DNA from 3 places in the Aeribacillus sp. SP014 genome. Region 3 is predicted to be linked to each of the others. Evidence: predicted binding sites of a transcription regulator. Region 3 holds the regulator's gene; each other region holds the start of a gene.
The links. The regulator CtsR, encoded in region 3, represses protease genes until heat stress. The targets are predictions, from matches to a motif close to ATGGTCAATAAAGGTCAAACA.

Region 1 (7,633 bases), 3.3 Mb from region 3:
TCGTGTTGTGTTCCGTCTTGTGTCGAGATTGCAAACTCTTCCGCGCCAAAATATAACTGCTCTTTTCCGTTATTGACCGTTTCAAATTCTATCGCCAATACTTTACCTTTTTCTGCTGGCGTATATTCGGCATCATCTACGTATTTAGCACTTTTTAGAGTTAATTGTAAGTCGCCTAACTTAACGACATCGCCAACTTTGAATATTTCCGGTTTAGCTTCTTCTTTCTGTTCTTGCGCCCCTTCCGATGTTCCTACTTTTTGTGCACCTTCTTCGCCTCCGCATCCGACTAAAGTCGCGAGGCTAAGTGCGAAAACTGAAAATACAAACCCCCATTTTCGTTTTTTCACTAACATTTACCTCACTTTCCAAAATTTCGACATCTTCATTATATTTATTTATCTGCTATTTTTCAACATATCCCATGACTTTTCGACTATTTTTTCGTATTATTGCTTGGTGTATATTCTAGGTATATTTACACAGTAGATATATCCGCGTGATCAAGAATCATTTGTAGCGAACAAATATCGTCACCTTTTTCAAATAGGTTACGATAAATGTATGTCTTAAACAGTGTAAGACTTACGCAACATTCGTCTTTTAGTTTGAATATTTTCCTGATGTTTCCTTCTTTTTAACTTTTCACCATATTGATTAACGAATACATATGAAATGTTACCGAAGTATCCTCGAATTTCTTCTATCAAGTAGTTTACATACTTCTTTAGTCATTGGAACAATCCGGCTTTTACGGCTATTGTTTTTGGCCCCAGTAACATAATAATACCGTCATCTAAAATACCAGAAATTTCTGACTATTCAACTTAGTTTGCCCTTTGTTCTCACTCTACCATTAGTTTAATAGCACCATAGTCACGAAATCCCGTAAATACCTATATCTTTGACGTTTCATAGCCTCTTTACTTGCGTGTCTGTAAGCACAAAGATTCGTTGTTTATCCTTATTAGTTTTGGCATTTTTTTGACGAGACTTTCTTCAAATAATACCGTATTTATGTAGCTTTCTAAAAATCGATTTAATAGCACCGAAAAGAATATCCACGGTTACAGATGACGTATTAATGTAACGTCTAATTTGGTCAGTAGTAAGATCTCTAAAACCGACAACATCTATAAAATTTTTTCAAGAACTTCAATAATCGGTACTCGTTCGTCCTGGATAGCTTCCGTTTTGTAAATGATCTTAGCGTATTTTAATCCTTCTGCAACCGTCATATAACCGAGATTACATCTACAATCAGATGTCTTGAAACTACCTTTCTAGCCTTTTTCGCATAATAAAAACCTCCAAAATTTTTCATTTTGGAGGCACGCGGTCTCTTTGTCTCTTTGATTCAGTAGGACGGAAACCTTACGAAAATACGTTGTCCGTTTTTCGGTAGTTCCCGTCCGTTGAACGACTTCTAAACCCTTGTTGCTCTAGGCTTACGCGCTCGGAGGGACTCGAACCCCCGACGGACGTGGTACCGGAAACCACCGCTCTATCCAACTGAGCTACGAGCGCATTTTTCAAATGTCACGAATTATATTATAATCGAACCGAACAGTATATGCAAGAATAAATTTTGCTTAATTATCCATCGTGTCAAAATTGTTTTGAAAAATTCATTTTTCATCGTTGTTTGAAAAATGAAAAATGAGGGTATGATGGTACATGTATTGATCTTATAAATAATTATATATAAAAGTTTTTTGTTTGACCTTTATTGACCTTTTATGTATGATGGAATAGAAATGACTTTAACTTTGATGCGAGGGAGGAAACATAATGAATTTAATACCGACTGTTATTGAACAGACAAACCGTGGTGAACGTGCTTACGATATTTATTCAAGATTGTTAAAAGACCGCATTATTATCCTTGGTACGCCAATTGATGATCATGTTGCAAACTCCATCGTTGCTCAGCTTCTTTTCTTGGCAGCGGAGGATCCTGAAAAAGATATTTCCCTTTATATTAACAGCCCGGGCGGATCAATTACTGCTGGCATGGCGATTTATGATACGATGCAATTTATTAAACCTGATGTATCCACGATGTGTATAGGAATGGCTGCTTCCATGGGAGCATTCTTATTGGCGGCAGGTGCAAAAGGAAAACGTTTTGCCCTTCCGAATAGTGAAGTAATGATCCATCAACCGTTAGGAGGCGCGCAAGGTCAGGCAACTGACATTGATATTGCAGCTAGACGAATTCTCTCTTTAAGAGATAAATTGAACAGAATTTTATCTGAAAACACTGGCCAGCCTCTTGAAGTAATTGAACGTGATACGGACCGCGACAATTTCATGTCAGCTGAACGTGCAAAAGAATATGGGTTGATTGACAAAGTTTTAACAAAATAAAAGCTGCCTCAAATAGGAAGACAAAAAAATTTAAACATATCAAGCAGACAGTATAAAAATAAACCGCTGCTTCATACCTTCACGCATTTGAATGAGGAGTAAATGTCAAGAATGATCTTGACAGCAGCTCCTCATTTAACTTTTTGGCAGGAATCGTCAGCTTTACGTTTTCGAAAGGCCGTTAACTGCCGATATTGCTTTAATCTAAGCCCAAAATGCGGATCGAGCCGGATGAAAGATTAAATATGCTTTCGGAGAGCCTGTGTAAACCGTATTTTGCTGAAGTTTTTTCTGGGCACCTGCTGGCAAAAACAAGTGTTATAATCGATTTTTTCATGTTATAAAAGGGCTAGAATCTCTCTTTATCCATTCAGCTGTAAGTCATTCGAACCATATCAAAGCACGTTTGTTTTTTCTTGAATGTTGATCGCAGATTTATGAAAAAATAGTATTTACACCAAATATATTGCTCGGATTCGCCCCGATCTTTCGCATGCTTTGAATCCAAAAGTTCCAGTTAAGAACCTTCACAAAGCTCTCTCCCAACAAAAGATTTATCACACTTTTCTATTAACGCACCCGAAGCCATTTCGTCTTCATATCAGTTTTAGCAAAAATAAAGCCCTCTTGTGGCTGACAGCGGTTGTTTCCTGCTTTCTCCCACAAGAGAGGCAATATCCATCCATTGATGAATTTTGCGGCAATTTTTTTGTGTGTTCACATTAATTTTCGTTTTGAATGTAGTTGATAAGCGCTTCTAATGCTTCTTCCTCATCGTTTCCTTCTGCGATCAATGTGATCTCAGAGCCGCTGTTAATAGCTAAGCTCATCAACCCCATGATGCTTTTGGCGTTTACTTTCTTTCCGTCTTTTTCGATAAAAATGTCAGATGAAAACCTGTTGGCTTCCTGAACAAACAATGCAGCCGGTCGTGCCTGCAAACCGGTTTTTAACCGAACTTCCACTTTTTTCTCAACCATATTAATCCCTCTCTTCTTAAAATTTATTTAAATGAAATCGTTTTGCCAGCCCGCAATTTTTCAGCGATTTCATCGATTTTTCTTAATCGGTGGTTGATTCCCGATTTGCTGATTTTCCCGCTGGACACCATTTCACCTAGTTCCTTCAATGTCACATCTTGATACATAACCCGTAATTCTGCAATTTCCCTCAGCTTTTCAGGTAAGGCGCTTAATCCGATCTTTTCATCAATGAATTTTATATTTTCTACCTGCCGTAAAGCAGCTCCAATGGTTTTATTTAAATTTGCTGTTTCGCAATTGACAAGGCGGTTCACTGAATTTCTCATATCACGAACGATTCGGACATCTTCAAAACGCAGTAGAGCTTGATGGGCACCGATCAATGTCAAAAATTCCCCAATTTTTTCAGCTTCCTTTAAGTAAGTAATATATCCTTTTTTCCGTTCCAGTGTTTTTGCATTTAAATAAAACGTATTCATCAAGCTGCATAGCGAATCGTTATGTTCCTTATATAACGACGAGATTTCCAAATGGTATGAAGAAGTTTCCGGGTTGTTGACAGATCCGCCCGCTAAAAACGCACCGCGCATATACGACCGCTTGCAGCACTTTTTTTTCACAAGGTCTAAAGAGATTTGATGGTTATACATAAAATCCTTGCCTAAAATTCGCAAATCCTCCAAAATCTCTTTTACTTGTTCATTCATTCTAACAATATAGACGTTATTCTTTTTTAATCGCATCTTTTTTCGTACAAGCAGCTTGATCGGAACGTCATATTTTTTTTTGATCAGCATGTAAATGCGTCTTGCAATCGCTGCGTTTTCCGTCTGCACATCCAAAAGCAATTCCCGGTTGGAAAATGACACAGTTCCGTTCATTCGGATGAGCGCGGACAACTCTGCTTTTAAACAACATTGTTTTACTTCCAGTGTTGTCAATTCTTTTTTCGTCTCTGAAGCAAACGACATGTTTCCATTACCGCCCTTTCCGATTACGTTTCTTCCAGAAGCAAATTTTTTAAGATGTTCGCCACTTTATTCGTATCATGTCGAATAACATGTTGATCGAAGGAGACCATGTTGTCCTGCACTACTCGAAGTCCCATATCTTTTAGCGCCTCTGCATCGACTTGGACAGGAAAAGCTGATTCTTTCGCGTAGCGTTTTTGTATGTATTCGGGAATAGATCCGTTGTTCACGAGGATCACATCAATAAACGGACAGTTTAAATGATCGTAAAGAGCCTTCACATGATCGCTCGCTGTATAGTTTAGCGTCTCCCCTGGCTGAGTCATGACATTGCATATATATATTTTTTTGGCCGAGGATTTGCAAACCTCCTCGCCAATTTTCGGAACGAGCAAATTCGGTAAAATGCTTGTATAAAGACTTCCAGGCCCTAAAATGATCATATGTGCCTGTCTGATGACATCGATCGTTTCTTGAAGAGGTTTTACATTTTTCGGGGTTAAAAACACCTTTTTAATTTTTTTTCCTGAAAAAGGGATTTTCGATTCCCCTTTCACAACAGATCCATCTTCCATCTCCGCATTTAATACAACGCTCTGGTTCGCTGCAGGCAAAACAGTACCGCGAACATTTAATACTTTACTCATTTCCCGAATGGCGTGCATAAAGTCACCGGTGATATTGGTCATAGCTGCAAGTATTAAATTGCCGAGAGAATGGCCAGTCAAATCGTTCCCTTTTTTAAAACGATGCTGAAAAAGTTCCTCGATTAGCGGTTCCACATCGGAAAGAGCAGCTAACACGTTGCGAATGTCGCCCGGCGGGGGAATGTTCAGTTCATCACGAAGTCTACCAGAGCTGCCGCCATCATCTGCAACTGTTACAATGGCCGTGATATCAAAAGGGAGCAGCTTTAAGCCTCGAAGCAGAACAGATAATCCGGTTCCTCCTCCAATAATGACGATTTTCTTTTTATCCATAGTTATCGATAGTTTCTCCTTTCAATATCACGATGGGATACATGCACTTTGTAGTTTTTGCGGAAAAAATCCCCTAAATATTCAGCCAGAGTCACCGAGCGATGCTGTCCGCCAGTGCAACCGATTGCAATGACCACTTGACTTTTTCCTTCTCTTTGAAAATGAGGGATCATAAATGAGAGTAAATCTGTCAGCTTCTCTAAAAATTTAGATGTCTCTGTCCATTTTAAAACATATGATGAAACTTCTTCGTCAAGCCCCGTCTTAGGGCGCATATGATCAATATAATACGGGTTGGGCAAAAATCTCACGTCAAACACTAAGTCAGCGTCGATCGGCAAACCATATTTAAATCCAAATGATAAAACGTTCAACGTAAAGGTTTGATCGCCATTTTCTGCGAACTGTTTTAAAATTTTTTCTCTTAATTCTCTTGGCTTTAAGTTGGATGTATCATATACAATTTGCGCACGTCCCTTTAATTCCTCCAGCATTTCCCGTTCAAGGCGGATCCCCTCAAGCGGAAGACCTTTTGGAGCTAATGGATGGGTTCTTCTCGTCTCTTTATACCGGTTAACTAATACTTGATCATGTGCATCAAGAAACAAAATTTGCGGTGCGATCCACGGGATATCATTGATTTCTTCAATTGCCTGATGGAAAGATTCAAAAAATTCCCTTCCCCTCAAATCCATAACTACAGCTACTTTGTTCATTTTCGTTCTCGATTCTTTCATAAGCTCTAGAAACTTGGACAAAAGAGTAGGTGGAAGATTATCGACGCAAAAATATCCTAGATCTTCAAAGCTTTGAATCGCAACCGTCTTACCTGCCCCGGACATCCCCGTAATAATAACCATCTTAATATTTGAAGTTTCACTCATCATTCAAAGCCCCCCGTTTTTTCAAAAGAAAAATATTCAGTAACAGATGTTGAATAGGAAATATCGGGATTTATTTTTTTGATCTGATAGCTTTTTGATCAAGGATGAGAAGAGTCAAATCATAAATTTATTTAGCGGAAATTTTGAAACTGGCATGTATATCCTCTTCTCTGAACCTTGGCTTCGATTTTCTTGCAGCTGAAGTTTTCTTTATTGTGGATCGAGCCGATAAGACAAAAGCTCATAATCAGGTGTATAGATGAATGTTCCATACATGATTCCTGACCCTTTAATCATATATTCAATAATGTGGTAGTCGCCCGCAGCCATCGGCAACTGTTTAATTTCATCAATCGAGTGCCATTTCAGCTTTCCTTCCTCAGTTTCCAAAACATTTTCCCCGTTAAATTGTGTTGCGAAAAATGTAAACATCATCCATTCTTGAACAACCTTATCTCCATCTTTGACAATGATCGTGAAAATCCCTTTAATTTTTGGATTTATTAAATAAATTCCAGTTTCTTCTCTAAATTCTCTTACAACAGATTCTTTTATCGATTCCCCTTGCTCCATTTTCCCTCCAGGGGCTACCCACCAATTCCGGCGCGGTTTTTGAAGCAAGAGCAGCTGACCTTCATGAACAAGAACACAATTTGTAACCCTTTGCAAAGCAAGTTCACCCCTAGGTTGCGGTACATAAAAAATATTTATTCCTTTTATTATACAATTAAATGCTATAGTGTCTCAATGCGCATGCTTTCCTACTTTATCATACGTTTTTTCTCTTTTAAAGGTTTCAAAAGAAAAGGTGCAACAAAAAAAGGAGCATGGGAAGGGTTGCCCATGCTCAAAAGTATATATTATAAAAGGGGGTCAATTACTACTTTTATAGTAACTGAATTTTATTTCATTGATGTTACAGCACAATTAAATCATAGTTACGATTTTGTTAACAATTTTAGGCATTTTTTAATTTCTCTTTTAATTCTTCAATATAATGTTGAGCACTTTGGGCAGCAATGCTTCCGTCACCAGTTGCAGTTACAATTTGCCGCAAAGATTTTTCCCGAATATCTCCTGCCGCAAAGATGCCGGGAATTTTCGTTTCCATGTTTTCATTTGTTTCAATATATCCTGCTTCATTCGTAATTCCGAGATTTTCAAAAGGTTTGGACAGCGGCACCATGCCAATGTATACAAATACACCGTCTATCTCTTTTTCTGTTTCTTCATTTGTTATCGTATTTACGAGCGTGACTTTGCCAACCTTCCCGTCGACTTCATGAATTGCTTTTACTGTATGATTCCAAATAAAATCAATCTTTTCATTATCAAAGGCGCGCTGCTGCAATATTTTTTGGGCGCGCAATTGATCGCGGCGATGAACGATTGTCACACTGTTCGCAAAGCGGGTTAAATAAACTCCTTCCTCGACAGCAGAGTCT
Region 2 (7,633 bases), 3.0 Mb from region 3:
TAATCCTGAGACGGTCAGCACTGATTATGAAACAGCGGATCGATTATATTTTGAGCCGTTAACAGTAGAACATATATTAAATGTTGTTGAAAATGAAAACATTGACGTAACGCTCGTCCAATTTGGCGGCCAGACGGCGATCAACTTAGCGGAGAAGCTTGAAAAAGCAGGCGTGAAGCTGCTTGGTACAACTTCTGAGCTTCTGGACATATTGGAGGATCGAGAAAGATTTTATCAGCTATTAGACGAAACGAATATCCCGCACATTCAAGGAGCAATGGCACATACAAAAGAGGAGGCGATATCGGAAGCGAAAAAGCTGCGGTATCCGATCCTGTTAAGACCTTCATATGTTATTGGCGGAAAAGGCATGGTGAAGGTAAAAAATCAAGAAGAGCTGCTTTCGTTAGTGGAGCAGACGGACGAAAATCATTTTCCTCTTCTTTTAGATGAATTCCTTTTTGGTCAGGAAGCGGAGGTTGATTTAATAGCTGACGGGAAAAATGTGTTTATTCCGGGATTTATGGAGCATATCGAGCCCGCTGGTGTTCATTCTGGCGATAGTTATGCGATTTTTCCAGCTGTGTCGTTGTCAAAAGAAATAAAAGAAAAAATGACCGACTATGCGGAAAGAATGGTTCAACATTTGCAATATAAAGGCATTATGAACATTCAATTTTTAATTGATGGTCAGGACGTTTATGTGCTGGAAGTGAATCCGCGTGCGAGCCGGACTGTGCCGATCGTCAGCAAAGTTACCGGAGTGCCGTTAGTAGATCTTGCGACAACCATTTTAACCGGAAAAATGTTAACTGACTTACATCCTCAAATAGCAGCCCATGAATATGTGGCTATTAAATATCCGGTATTTTCAACGCACGCCCATTCAGATGTCGATATGAAACTAGGTCCGGAAATGAAATCGACGGGCGAAGGAATGTGTGTCGGCAAATCTGTGGAGGAAGCGATGCGGAAGGTATTCGATCATTTATTTCCAATTCATTCGGACGGTATTTTTGTGGATGGAGATAAGAAAGATGATGTACTCGATTATATAAAACCGGTAACGGATAATTTTGAAAGTTGGCTTGAGAAAAAAGAAGCGGTGCTTTATTATAATCCGGAAGAAAACGATCAGGCAAAGGCAAGACGACAAAAAGCGCTTGAACGAGGAATTATGGTATTGACGGAAGAAGCATCATTTCAGGCATTTTTAAGTGCACTAACAGTTAGCAAATACACGCCTATTTCTTTACATGAACTGTCAGATAAAGGAGTCGAAATGAGTTTATGAGCACACTTAAAGGTCGTAACGTTTTAAAGCTGCTTGATTTTACATCAGAAGAAATTCAATATTTGCTCGAGGAAGCATTGAAATTAAAGCAAAATCCGCTATCAAACGTCCTTCATGGGAAAACGCTGGCGATGATTTTCGAAAAATCATCCACTCGAACTCGTGTCTCCTTTGAAGTAGGAATGCTGCAATTAGGGGGACATGCGCTTGCTCTTTCTTCAAAAGAGCTTCAGCTCGGGCGCGGTGAGACAATCGCTGATACAGCGAGAGTATTGTCGCGATATGTGGATGCCATTCTTCTCCGCACAACTGACCACAATCGGGTCAAAGAGCTTGCCGAATATGCAACTGTCCCTGTCATCAATGGTTTGTGCGACTTGTACCATCCTTGCCAAGCGTTAGCTGATTTATTGACAATTTATGAGCTGAAAGGCAAATTTTCAGGCGTAAAAGTCGTTTATGTTGGCGACGGCAACAATGTAGCCCACTCCCTTATGGTTGGCTGCGCAAAAGTTGGCGCTCATTTTACGATCGCAGCCCCAGAAGGCTATGAACCAAATGAAAGCATTTTGAAACAGGCGAAAGAAATTGCTGGCGAAACGGGCGGGAAAGTCGAATTAATTCATAATCCAGACGAAGCGGTTCAGGATGCTGATATTATTTATACGGACGTTTGGGTCAGCATGGGACAGGAAGAAGAAACAGAAGCAAGAATGAAAGCATTTAAACCGTTTCAAGTAAATCAATCCTTGCTGGCAAAAGCAAAACGAGATGTAAGCTTCCTTCACTGCCTGCCGGCTGCGCGCGGTTTGGAAGTGACAGATGAAGTGATGGACGGAAGCCAATCAGCGGTATTTTTGCAGGCCGAAAACCGCCTTCATGCGCAAAAAGCAATTTTAAAAGAAATTATGGCTTAACAAGATCTTTCGTTGATAAAGCAGGATGATCTCCTGCTTTTTTCTTTTGAAACCGGGGCGAAAGGTTTTACTCTACTGCATATATATCCAGACAAAAAAGAACGATAATTGTAAATAATGATTCTCGCAGAAACAGTAAAAAGAGCTTTTGATCCAGCATTCGGTGCTTGAACGCTTAAACGATTTTTTCAAAAGGATGCCATATGCAGTGAGCTCGATTTTGGGTGTTGAGTAAAGTTTCGAAGTACATCACATAATGAAAATTATCAAAGGTGTTTCTGTCTATACATGAAAAATCTTCTGATAGCCAACAATAATGTCCAAGGAGGGATGATTCATGGGTCAAAATCGTCAATTCAGGCCTGGTCAAAAAGCACCTAACAACGGAATTTACATCGAAGTCGGCGAGACCGGATCGATGGTGGTCGATCCCAAAAAGGTTGAACTCAAAGCAGGAGATCGATTCCCCGAAACATCCAACCATAATCGGGTTTGGACCTATAAGCGCAAGCCGTAATATTTCGAACAACGCTAAGCCATTCGGAAAACGAATGGCTTTACTTGATTTATAAAGAAGTTATAATAAAATTAAAGGTCAAAAAAAGTCAAAATAGGGGCGTTTCGGTATGGATGTAAATCAATTCACGGAGAAGCTGCAAAAAGGTCTGGTAGAAGCTCAAAAAATCGCAAAAGAACATGAACATCAAGAAGTGGATGAATTTCATATTTTACTTGCTTTTCTGCGGCAGTCTGACGGGATTTTTCCAAGAATTTTAGAAAAACTTAAATGCCCTGTACAACAAATTGAGGCAGCGATCAACGAGTATTTACAAAAAAAGCCGAAAGTATCTGTTCACGGAAACGGTGAGGTAAATATTTATATTTCCCGTACTCTTTCAGAAGCTTTTGCAAAAGCGGACGAAATAAGGAAAGATTTTCAAGATGATTATTTATCAGTTGAACATATTATATTGGCATTTTCCGAATCGAGCTCAAAAGAAGTGAGAGAGCTTTTTCAGCAATATCACTTAACAAAAGCTGCCATATTGAAAGTGTTAAAGGAAATAAGGGGGAATGCTCGGGTGACATCACCTAATCCAGAAAGCACTTATGAAGTATTGGAGAAATACGGCCGTGATTTAGTTAAAGAGGTGAAAGAAGGAAAAATTGACCCTGTCATTGGCCGTGATCAAGAAATTCGGCGCGTGATCCGAATTTTATCAAGAAAAACGAAAAACAACCCGGTGTTAATCGGTGAACCAGGGGTTGGAAAAACAGCGATCGTGGAAGGATTAGCCCATCGGATTGTACGAAAAGATGTACCGGAGGGATTAAAAGATAAAACAATATTTGCTTTAGATATGAGCTCGCTCATTGCGGGAGCCAAGTTTCGCGGAGAATTTGAAGAAAGATTAAAAGCCGTTTTGCAAGAAATTAAAAGGAGCGATGGACGGATTATTTTATTTATTGATGAATTGCACACAATAGTCGGGGCTGGCAAAACAGAAGGAGCGATGGATGCCGGCAACATGTTAAAGCCGATGCTTGCGAGAGGTGAGCTGCACTGCATAGGAGCAACGACACTTGATGAACATCGCAAGTATATTGAAAAAGATCCGGCGCTTGAGCGGCGTTTTCAACAGGTGCTTGTGAGCGAACCGTCTGTGGAAGACACGATTTCCATTTTACGAGGACTAAAAGAGCGGTTTGAAATCCATCATGGAGTCAAAATTCATGATTCGGCGATTGTAGCTGCGAGTGAGCTCTCGCACCGCTATATTACAGAACGCTTCCTGCCTGATAAAGCGATTGATTTAATCGATGAAGCATGCGCGATGATCCGCACGGAAATAGATTCAATGCCGACAGAACTTGATGAAGTGACGAGAAGGATTATGCAGCTTGAAATTGAAGAGGCTGCATTGAAAAAAGAAACGGATGACATCAGCCGAATCAGATTGGAAGAGTTGCAAAAGGAACTTGCAAATTTAAAAGAGAAAGCAAATGAAATGAAGGCGAAATGGCAGCTTGAAGTCGAAGGTATTCAACAGCTTAGAAGCTTGAGGGAAGAGCTGGAAAAAGCACGCAGAGATTTAGCTGATGCTGAAAATGAATACGATTTAAACAAAGCGGCTGAGCTGCGCCATGGAAAAATTCCGGCGCTGGAAAAACAAATCAAACAGCTGGAAGAAGAAATGAAGCAGAAAGAGGAAAACAAGATGCTTCGCGAGGAAGTAACAGAAGAGGAAATTGCCGGTATTGTGTCAAGATGGACTGGCATTCCGGTAGCAAAGCTTGTACAAGGGGAAAGAGAAAAGCTTCTGAAGCTTGAACAAATATTAAAAGAAAGGGTCATCGGGCAAGACGAAGCGGTTGAATTAGTATCGGATGCAGTTTTGCGTGCTCGGGCAGGCATAAAAGATCCGAACAGGCCGATCGGCTCCTTCCTCTTTTTAGGTCCGACAGGGGTCGGGAAAACGGAGCTGGCGAAAGCATTGGCAGAAGCTCTTTTTGACAGCGAGGACGAAATAGTCCGCATTGATATGTCGGAGTATATGGAAAAACATTCTGTCTCAAGGCTGATCGGCGCACCTCCGGGTTATGTCGGATATGAAGAAGGAGGACAGCTGACGGAAAAAGTTCGGAGACATCCGTACTCGGTTATATTACTGGACGAAATCGAAAAGGCTCACCCAGAAGTGTTTAACATATTGCTGCAAATGCTTGATGACGGCAGGGTGACCGATTCGAAAGGAAGAACAGTTGATTTTAAAAATACAGTGATCATTATGACATCCAACATCGGTTCTCAGCATTTGCTCTCCGGTTTAAATGATGAGGGGGAAATAACAGACGAAGCGAAAAAGAAAGTTCTTGATGAGCTTTCCATGCATTTCCGGCCAGAATTTTTAAACCGGATTGATGACACGATCCTGTTCAAGCCTTTAACAATGAACGAAGTAAAAGGAATAGTAGAAAAGCTTTTAAAAGAGCTTCAAGCGCGCCTATCCCATAAACAACTTACACTAAAGATTACAGATGAAGCGAAGGAATTCATTGCAAAAAGAGGATTTGATCCTGTATTTGGCGCACGGCCGCTGAAACGGTTTATTCAAAAGCATGTAGAGACAAAACTTGCGAAAGCGGTTATTGCTGGAACCGTTCATGATCGTGACCAAGTTCTGTTAGGGGTAGAAAATGAAGAAATTGTTGTAAAAACGGATTTGCATGCTCATGAGAAGAGCGGAGCAGCAAAATTAGAATAGCTATAAATGGATATTAAAACCCTTCTCAATCGAGGAGGGTTCTTTTTTTGTGCGGACCATGTCGACATAGGAAACTATGTCCTGGCGGTGGGGAATCTGATTCGGAGACTAAAAACAGGGCGAGATTCCTATCAGGCTAGTTTCATGGGGAGTTTTTCACAACTAAGCAAAGCCCGATTCTGCCTAAAAGACTAGAAAACTATAATTGGAAAAACGTAGTGATTTATAAGTTTTTTCCGCCAATCTTAGTTGTGCTGACGTATACGTAACAGCTTCATGTAAATTTGCTAGGCTGAACTGAAATCTTAATTATACTGACATATATGTTAACTGGTAGGGACCTGTCCAAAGACAAACCCCCATTGAAAACAAAAAATCACAGGGGATGTCTTAAGCCCAAAAATGACTTACTTAGACTATCCCCTTTTTTTTTGAATTTGTCTATATTATGACGTAACAAGTGAGGCTTCGCCGATAGCAGCAGGCATCTAATCGCTGATTTTCGTTTTAAATAAAAAGAAATTGGCAATTCGCCAATTTCGACAAATTCTTAATGCTCTTCTGAAGGTTCAGCCGGAATTAACTCCCCAATTATAAAGAGAAGTACGGTAAAAACAACAGAGATTATAATTGCTGTTGAAAAATGGAATGCAGAGCCTGTCATGGAAGAAACAACATAGCTGGCCATGTTGACAAGCAAAAACGTCCAAAAAAATGTTGCGAAATATCTCATTATCTTCACCTCGTTTATTCCTGTCTTTACTTATATTATCATACAACATTTTTCATGAAAACGGTTGTTTCGCGATTTTTTTGCGAGCCTTTTTGACATTTCGTACATACATTATAAAAGGTCATCGATGGAAAGGTGGTGGGCAAATGGAAGGTGTTTCGGAAAGATTTTTTCAAATTGAAAACGAGTGGAATGTCATTCATCTTCCGGAAAAGCCGAACGGATTCGGCATCTTGATCATTGGCGATCGAACCCATTTTGTTGAAAATGGTTCAAGCTACTGGTTGGAGCATTACGGGCGGCGTCAGCTGATCAATACGTTAAAAAGCTGCGGATATACATTGTTTCATTCCAATCTTTACGGACGCCATTGGGGCAGCTCTCACGCCGTTTTGTTGGCAAAACAGCTTTATCATCTTGTCATGAAACAAGAAATTTTAAATAAAAAAATCCATATACTGTCTGAAGGTATAGGAGCACTCGTTGCGCTGCAGTTGATGGAAGAGATGCCAAATTCCATCCGTTCATCGGTGATGATCAATCCTTGTTTGGACATAAAAGCCCAAATAGCGGAAGAGAAAAAGAATAAATTTTTTTACAAACAAATGATAAAAGAACTATCAAAAGCTTACCAATTAGATGAAAAAGCTGTCACCCATTATCCCTTTGTCCGTATACAAGACTTTGTATCAAAAATACCTGTAGGCATCTGGCAGAAAATGAACGGGGGAAGCTATTCCTATAAAATTCATGGAAAAAAATATGAGGAATGGAGAAAGCAGCTGAAAGCTCCAATTCAATTCACATTTTATTTCCAGGAAAATATAAATCGGATCCATGATATGATAAGAAGTTTTTACAAAGAGCATGAAAGAATCTTATAGAAATGGAATTGAGGCCTGGGCGAAAATGCTCAATAAGTGAGCAGGCTGCCCCCTTTTTGTTTGAAAAGGGCATTGGACTAATCTCTTCTTTTTTCGCATACGATACAATAATAGTTTTTTCATAAAGGAGGTTTTCAAAATGTCAACTGCGCTTAAAGCAGTGTAAACATATTTTAATTGTTGGGGTTCATCAATTTGAAGGCTTTCATATATGTTCAAAACTGGTAGAGGAAGGATTACTAGTCGATGGAGTGGTAATCGTTCCTAAAAATCCGTTGCAAAAAAAAATATGCGAAGAAGAAATGATGTGGCTCGGGCGGAACGCACATTTTCATTTATTGGAAGAAGACAGCTGGATAGAGGATGCTTCCAAAAAGCAATATGATTTGATTTATTATTGTCAAACAGATCATCAACCGATAGACGATGAAGCTGAAAAACACCGATTGGAAAAAACGGTCGAAATCGCATCCCTCAAGCAGACTCCGATTATTTTTATATTTTCTCTTGAAGGAGAAAATCCGCTGGAATATAGGGAT
Region 3 (7,633 bases):
TTGGAGAGAAAAATTTTTACGGATTTAGTAAAAATGTTCCATATACTTACATTCTATTATTATGATTCGTTTAAGACAATGGTTTTTTAGTCAAAAAGTCCAATTTCAGAGGATATAGTTCCAATTCACTACAGCCATTGCGACTATTACTTAATATTTAAAAAAATGGGTGAATATTCTATGAAAATGAAGATTGTGAAGAAAATGGACGGGTTTACACTTGTGGAGATACTAATTTCTCTCGTCATTCTTTCCATCATTATTTTGGCATTTCTTAATCTTTTTGTTTTTACTAATAAAACAACTGTAGTAAACAATGATCAATTAGTGGCAATTCATCTGGCGAAATCAACAATGGAAAGAATTAAGATGAATCCTTTTTCTTATATTGATGAACCAGATAATGATCGCTTTAATCAGCCGCAAGTTTATACTTCTGACAGCTGCTCGAACCGTCCAGATCCCGATGAATGTGAACTTTTGTTTTCTCCGCTTATAAATAATAAAACGTATGAAGTTCAAGTAACGGTCAGTCAAACTGCTGATGAAAAAAAGATTCGATTATTGAATGTACTTGTTGAAGTGAATTTAAAAAATTCAAAAACACCCATTTCTTCAAAGGTTGAAGGGTATGTGAGCTATGAGTAAAAAAATCATATCCTCTAATAAAGGAATTACGTTAGTAGAAGTTCTTTCAGTGGTTTTATTGGGGTCTGTTATCGGACTGATCGCTTACTCCGTTCTTTTTAGCGGATTAAAAACATATGACCGTGCGATGGAAGAAGCAGCCTTGCGCGATGAAGCAGATTATATACTCGCCCATTTAATTGATGAGTTGTTTGTGTTAAAGGTTAGTGAGATTCAGGAGCGGAAATTGCCGGATGCGGGAGGTAACTACTTTTTAATTAAAAATGACGGCAGCAAAATTGGTTTTGATCATGAACATTCACGCGTAGTGATTAATAACAAAGAATTGTCGTTAACAAACAAAAATATCGTGCTTTCTCGCGAATCCAAATTGATAGAAACGGAACGAGAAGATGTGTTTGAAATTTTGTTAGTTTTACAATCTACTAAAACACAGCAAACAATGGAACTGAAAAGTATTGTGAACATTATTGATGATCGAAAAGGAGTGCAAAATAATAATGAAAATCATAATGAATGAAAAAGGATACTCCTTAATCTTAACCATGTTGATCTTTTTACTATTTACAGTCTTGTCTGTTTCCGTTTTGACAGTGGCTTTATCTGGGGTGAAAAGAAATCAAACAAGCGAGGATTATGTTCAAGCTCGTGAATTAGCGAATAAAGGAATTGAGCATATTACGAGTCAGATTCAAAGTGATTTGAAAAATGAACTCGGAGAAGAAGGAATTACCCGCAGCGAGTTTATAACGAAATTAAATACGATTTTAAATCGCTATAAAGACGAGGTAAATAGTGTTCACAATACTGGCGCAACTGGTGAATATCGAGTATATATACGAAATATAGAAAATGTAATAGAAAATGGTGAAGAAAACCCGCTAAAGAAGAAGATAACCTTTTTAAGCAGAGGATTTGTTGATGGCAAGGAAAAAACGGTTATTTCAGAAGTTGAAATTGGTGCACAATCTGTTTTGGAGACGTTACATTATGCGCTCGGTGCCAACAAATTATGTAAAACTCCAAATACCTGTATACCTGGTGAAGGAAATTTGTTTTTGCACGGCGGGGTTTCAATCACAGGGGATATGAAGGTAGACGGGAATTTAATCATAACGAACCGCGGATATGCATATTTAAGTGGTGAGAAATGGATTGCGTCCGTTTACCCGAGCATTTTGCCGGCACAAGGAAAAGCAAATGCAAATTTACTACTTGGCGGAAATATTTTTACCTTTAATCATACCCCTCCATATGGACAACATATTACAACTTCTAATTTTGGAAGTTCTTATACAAAGCTAACAGATCGTATTGATGATGCTTTTTACAATCGGCAAGCCCCGGTTATTGTAAAAAGGCAGCCGATCCGTGATGACATTCAAATTCCTGCACAAAAATCAGTTTTTTATTATAAACATAATTCTCCTGGTGTAACGATCATAAAAGCTAATAATGAACTAATCTCAAACCAAAATTGGCCTAATGACAAAGTTTATGCGAGTCATGATGAATGTATTTTAATAAGGTGTGAGAAATACGATGGAGATTACACATTTACTGGGAATAATCTTTTTAAAAGCTTTGCCACTGCAGGTTCATTAACAATTCGCAATTCAAATAATCAATTCAGACAGACCACCTTTAAGGAGGGAGCCTATATAGAGAAAGATTTAACAATTGGCAACGGATCTAATTCGTACAACCCAAATAATTATGACAAAATTCGGGTGGACGGCCCCATATTTGTGAACGGTGATCTGACGATTAGAGGGGCTGATGCGGAATTTAATTCAATTATGTATGTAATGGGGGATGTGACGATTGAATATTCGCGCATCAATGGATTAGGTCAAAACGGTTCATTAATTATTTTTGCAAAAGGAAATATAAACATTAGAAATAATAGCGTTAACCAGGATGAACCTAGTAATATTAAAGGGTTTTTCTATTCAGAACAAGCATTAGAAATGTTTGGAGTTGGTTCAAATATTCGTATAGAAGGAGGAATATCAGCGAGGCGCATTGTTTTAAATGCGATAAGAGGGCGTGCTAGTAATCGATATTTTGAGGGAGCACAAAGGATTACGAATAACGATTATTTTGAAGGTGCACAAAACCAAATAGGCAAGCTTTCTAGGCTGCAAATTATTTATGATCCGGAAATTATCAATACGTATGCAGATATAAAGTCTAGAGAGCCCGTTATTAAAAACTTAGATCCGCCTAAAATTATTAATCGTGACATAGAATAAATACCTTTCATCTTATTTTTTTGCCGATATGACCACCGCCTCTCGTGTATAGCGAAGGCGGTGGAGGAATCGGCTTCTTTTTTAGCTTTTTGTGATGTTTTTCCGTTGCAATACTTTCCGTTATGATCATAAAATGAAAAATTAAGAAATGACAGTCTAAAAGCCAATTTTTCGAGAAAATTGTCGAAAGCCGAAATGGATATTTTTGCTGTTACAAAAACATCTTTAATTGATTTGAATGATGCAAACCGTTTTAATTAATCTGAGAAAAGCGATGGAGGCGAGATTTGCTTATCCTTGTAAAAAAGTATGGACGAAACAATTATTCACTGCATGTGATTTGACAAGCTCAAGCCTCTTTTATCCTCTTGTAAATGGAAATATACAACAAACAGACAAAACAGCTTAAAACAGAACGAACAAAAACGACAAATTTACGAACAACTAAGAGCTCGCTTCTTCTGAAGATTCTCCGCATCTATTGAAATCAAGCTCGCTTTCTTTAAAACCTTCAATCGGAGTATAATTAATTGATCGTTACAAGAAACATAAACTGTTCCATTCTTGAAGCATATGAGCAGTGAAAGCTTCGTTTGATTTTAAAGCCAGCTCTAAAAGTGCTTTTTTGTTTCATATCATTCTTAGTCTCATACTCAAGAACAATTGAATATTGAGCACTGTTCATCGCATATAATGGGAAAGTATAATACTGTATCATTTCAAAATTCATATATGGCCAAAACAGAAAAAGTCATTTGGATAGTAAGGAGGAATGATAATGCCTGAGGAATGGCAAATTATGTTGATTCGCATTGTTTTAGCAGTCATTTTAAGTGGATTTATTGGCCTTGAACGAGAATTTAAACGGCATCCAGCAGGCTTTCGCACGCATTTGTTAGTTGGTGTCGGCTCCTGCATGATGATGTTGCTGTCTCTTTATGGCTTTGAAGAATATATGGATCGTTATGAAAATATTCGTTTTGACCCAGCAAGAATTCCTTCTTATGTCATTAGCGGCATTGGTTTTTTAGGTGCTGGAACGATATTAGTGAGAGGGGTTACGGTAAGAGGATTAACGACGGCAGCCTCGATTTGGGTTGTTGCAGGACTTGGCCTTGTCGTTGGGGCAGGAATGTATCCGTTGGCGATTTTTTCTACCTTGATTGTATTGTTGAGTTTGATCTTTCTCAATAAGGTGGAGGCTTTTTTTGCTGAGAAGTCAAGCAAAAAATGGATACAAGTTAGTCTTCCAGAAGATGATTTGGTGGAATTTACTCGGAAACTTGAACAATTAAATATTTCTGTTTATAAAATTCATTTTACATTGTCAAAGCCAAAAGAAACTAAACATGCGAAGCGTTCATATTTACTTGAAATTGGCCTTCCAAAAGATGAAATGCCTGAAATCATAAACGAATTATTGAAATTTCAAGAAGTTAAAAAAGTTTTTTAAAGAGCGGGTTTTTCCATATTGTAAATGGCAATATTATTAGTGAGCTTTTTTGTTGAAATGACACAAAAAAAAATTTATATTATAATTAAGGTCAAATATAGTCAAAGTCAAGTGACTAGTTGTTATCGTTTAGGAAATAAGCATTACGTAAACATCTTGCCTCCTATCCCTCAAGGATATTGCACATTTCTTGAGCGTTTTGCAATTCCGATCAAAAAGTTGAAGGAGGTGTTTTTCGAGGTGCGGAATATATCTGATATTATCGAGCAATATTTAAAGCATGTATTAGATTCAAGCGGAAAAGAAATTGTTGAAATTAAAAGAAGTGAAATTGCGGATAAATTTCAATGTGTTCCATCGCAAATCAATTACGTGATCAACACTCGTTTTACAATTGAACGGGGTTACATTGTCGAAAGCAAAAGGGGTGGAGGCGGTTATATCCGAATTATGAAAATTCGAATCAATGACCGTATCCAGTTGATCAATCAAATTTTAAATGCCATTGGTAAAAGGCTGTCACAATCGTCGGCGGAGGATATTATTTTGAGATTGGCTGATGAAGAGGTTATTTCAGAAAGAGAAGCGAAAATTATGTTGAGCGTAATTGATCGGTCTGTTTTATATATTGATTTGCCTGATCGAGACGAATTGAGGGCAAGGATGATGAAGGCGATGCTCACCTCGTTAAAATACAAGTGAGGATGTGATGGACGATGATTTGTCAAGAATGTCATGAAAGGCCCGCTACTTTCCACTTTACAAAAATCATCAACGGTGAAAAGACTGAAGTGCATATATGTGAAAAATGTGCACAGGAAAAAAGTGATGTATTCATATTCAATATGAATCCAGGCTTTTCTATAAACAACTTATTGTCCGGATTATTAAATATGGACAGCGCCATTAGCAGCCAAGGGCAAAATGTTTTCAAGAAAAATCAGGTCATTCAATGTGAGAAATGTAATATGACGTTTGATCAATTTACAAAAATTGGCAAATTCGGGTGCTCCCATTGTTACAAAACATTTTATCACCAAATTACTCCGATTTTAAAACGTGTTCATGGCGGGAATACAACTCACGGCGGTAAAGTGCCGAAACGGACCGGTGGAAGTATTCATTTGAAAAAGCGCCTGAAAATGCTTAAACAGGAACTGCAAGAATTAATTGCGAAAGAGGAATTCGAAAGAGCAGCTCAAGTTCGGGATGAAATTCGGTCCATTGAAGCGAAGATAAATGGACGGAACGAAAGGGGAGTATGACATGTCCTTTCAAAAATTTATTCGTTCAGCCATGAGCCCTTGGATGAATCAAGAAGGACCTGATTCCGATATTGTGCTGAGCAGCCGAGTCAGATTGGCGCGAAATATAGAAAATATCAGCTTCCCTACCATTATGTCGAATGAAGAAGCCTTGGCTGTTTTAAATACATTTGAAGAATCATTTTCACAAAGAGTGTTTGACGGTTTAGGGACATTCGTGCTGCTGAAAATGAATGAACTTCAGCCTATTCAAAAACGCGTACTTGTAGAGAAGCATTTGATTAGTCCTTATTTAATGGAAGAATCAGCACTTGGAGGGTGCCTTTTATCTGAAAACGAAGAAGTGAGCATTATGATAAACGAGGAGGATCATATTAGAATTCAATGTTTGTTCCCGGGCCTTCAGCTAAAAGAAGCGTTGAAAATGGCAATGAATCTTGACGATTGGATTGAGGAAAAAGTTGATTATGCATTTGATGAACATAGGGGCTACTTAACTAGCTGTCCAACAAATGTCGGTACCGGCTTGCGGGCTTCCGTGATGATGCACCTTCCAGGACTTGTCTTAACACAGCAGATTAACCAAATTATACCTGCTATCAATCAATTAGGATTGGTTGTGAGAGGTCGGTACGGAGAAGGAAGTGAAGCGATAGGTAATATATTCCAAATTTCGAACCAAATTACGCTAGGCAAATCAGAAGATGATATTGTCGATGATTTAATAGGTGTTGTCGGGCAATTAATTGCTCAAGAACGGGCTGCAAGAGATGCTTTATATAAAACGAATCCGCATCATCTAGAAGACCGTGTATATCGTTCCTATGGCACTCTCAAATACAGCAGAATTATTCCATCGAAAGAAGCAATTCAATGTTTATCAGATGTGCGCTTAGGAATTGACCTAGGGATTATTCAAAATGTTCCACGCAGTGTTTTAAATGAGCTTATGATTTTAATTCAGCCCGGATTTCTGCAACAATATTCAGGAGGAGTTCTACGGCCGAATGAACGGGATATTCGCAGGGCAACATTAATTCGTGAAAGGCTTCAATTAGAAAGGAAGCAAAGGGAGGATGATGAACAATGATGTTTGGGAGATTTACGGAACGGGCGCAAAAAGTGCTTGCTTTAGCGCAGGAAGAAGCTGTACGACTCGGACATAACAATATCGGCACAGAGCACATATTGCTTGGGCTCGTGCGCGAAGGAGAAGGAATTGCCGCTAAAGCGCTTCACGCTCTAGGATTAAGTCCAGAAAAAATTCAAAATGAAGTGGAAAGCCTGATAGGACGGGGGCAAGAAATTTCACAAACGATCCATTACACACCGAGAGCAAAGAAAGTCATTGAACTGTCAATGGATGAAGCAAGAAAATTAGGACATTCTTATGTCGGAACAGAACATATCCTATTGGGATTAATTCGAGAAGGCGAGGGAGTTGCTGCGCGTGTTTTAAACAATCTCGGAGTAAGCTTGAACAAAGCGCGTCAGCAAGTTTTACAGTTGTTAGGCAGCAATGAAGTATCCTCAAGCCACCAAGGAAGTTCGATGACAAACGCAAATACTCCGACGCTTGATAGTCTTGCGCGGGACTTAACGGCTGTTGCACGGGAGGGCGGACTTGATCCAGTCATCGGCCGAAGCAAAGAAATTCAGCGTGTCATCGAGGTTTTGAGCCGAAGAACAAAAAATAATCCTGTCTTAATAGGTGAACCTGGTGTTGGGAAAACTGCCATAGCAGAGGGACTTGCTCAGCAAATTGTGAATAATGAGGTTCCTGAAATTTTGAGAGATAAGCGCGTTATGACCCTTGATATGGGAACAGTTGTAGCTGGCACAAAATATAGAGGGGAATTTGAGGACCGCCTTAAAAAGGTAATGGATGAAATTCGCCAAGCAGGAAACATCATTTTATTTATTGACGAGCTTCATACACTGATCGGCGCAGGCGGGGCGGAAGGTGCAATTGATGCTTCCAACATTTTAAAACCTGCTTTGGCTCGGGGAGA

Region 1: a site for CtsR is predicted at 1,717-1,737, ahead of clpP (ATP-dependent Clp endopeptidase proteolytic subunit ClpP). Genes of this name have one in related genera too.
Region 2: a site for CtsR is predicted at 2,803-2,823, ahead of clpB (ATP-dependent chaperone ClpB). Genes of this name have one in related genera too.

What each region holds. Positions count from the first base shown of each region.
Region 1 covers NZ_JBSRXI010000001.1:3,520,677-3,528,309, forward strand. The annotation lists gene ACVIJU_RS17325 (DUF4352 domain-containing protein) at 1-350, opposite strand, end outside; tRNA gene ACVIJU_RS17330 (tRNA-Arg) at 1,452-1,527, opposite strand; gene clpP (ATP-dependent Clp endopeptidase proteolytic subunit ClpP) at 1,792-2,370, shown strand; gene ACVIJU_RS17340 (HPr family phosphocarrier protein) at 3,093-3,350, opposite strand; gene whiA (DNA-binding protein WhiA) at 3,374-4,324, opposite strand; gene ACVIJU_RS17350 (gluconeogenesis factor YvcK family protein) at 4,348-5,304, opposite strand; gene rapZ (RNase adapter RapZ) at 5,307-6,188, opposite strand; gene ACVIJU_RS17360 (8-oxo-dGTP diphosphatase) at 6,399-6,857, opposite strand; gene trxB (thioredoxin-disulfide reductase) at 7,147-7,633, opposite strand, start outside.
Region 2 covers NZ_JBSRXI010000001.1:3,239,645-3,247,277, reverse strand. The annotation lists gene ACVIJU_RS15915 (carbamoyl phosphate synthase large subunit) at 1-1,294, shown strand, start outside; gene argF (ornithine carbamoyltransferase) at 1,291-2,211, shown strand; gene ACVIJU_RS15905 (YjzC family protein) at 2,549-2,728, shown strand; gene clpB (ATP-dependent chaperone ClpB) at 2,838-5,477, shown strand; gene ACVIJU_RS15895 (YjzD family protein) at 6,028-6,210, opposite strand; gene ACVIJU_RS15890 (hypothetical protein) at 6,357-7,094, shown strand; gene ACVIJU_RS15885 (hypothetical protein) at 7,346-7,633, shown strand, end outside.
Region 3 covers NZ_JBSRXI010000001.1:265,100-272,732, reverse strand. The annotation lists gene ACVIJU_RS01445 (type IV pilus modification PilV family protein) at 181-648, shown strand; gene ACVIJU_RS01440 (hypothetical protein) at 641-1,168, shown strand; gene ACVIJU_RS01435 (hypothetical protein) at 1,149-2,903, shown strand; gene ACVIJU_RS01430 (MgtC/SapB family protein) at 3,682-4,356, shown strand; gene ACVIJU_RS01425 (CtsR family transcriptional regulator) at 4,597-5,058, shown strand; gene ACVIJU_RS01420 (UvrB/UvrC motif-containing protein) at 5,073-5,621, shown strand; gene ACVIJU_RS01415 (protein arginine kinase) at 5,623-6,711, shown strand; gene clpC (ATP-dependent protease ATP-binding subunit ClpC) at 6,708-7,633, shown strand, end outside.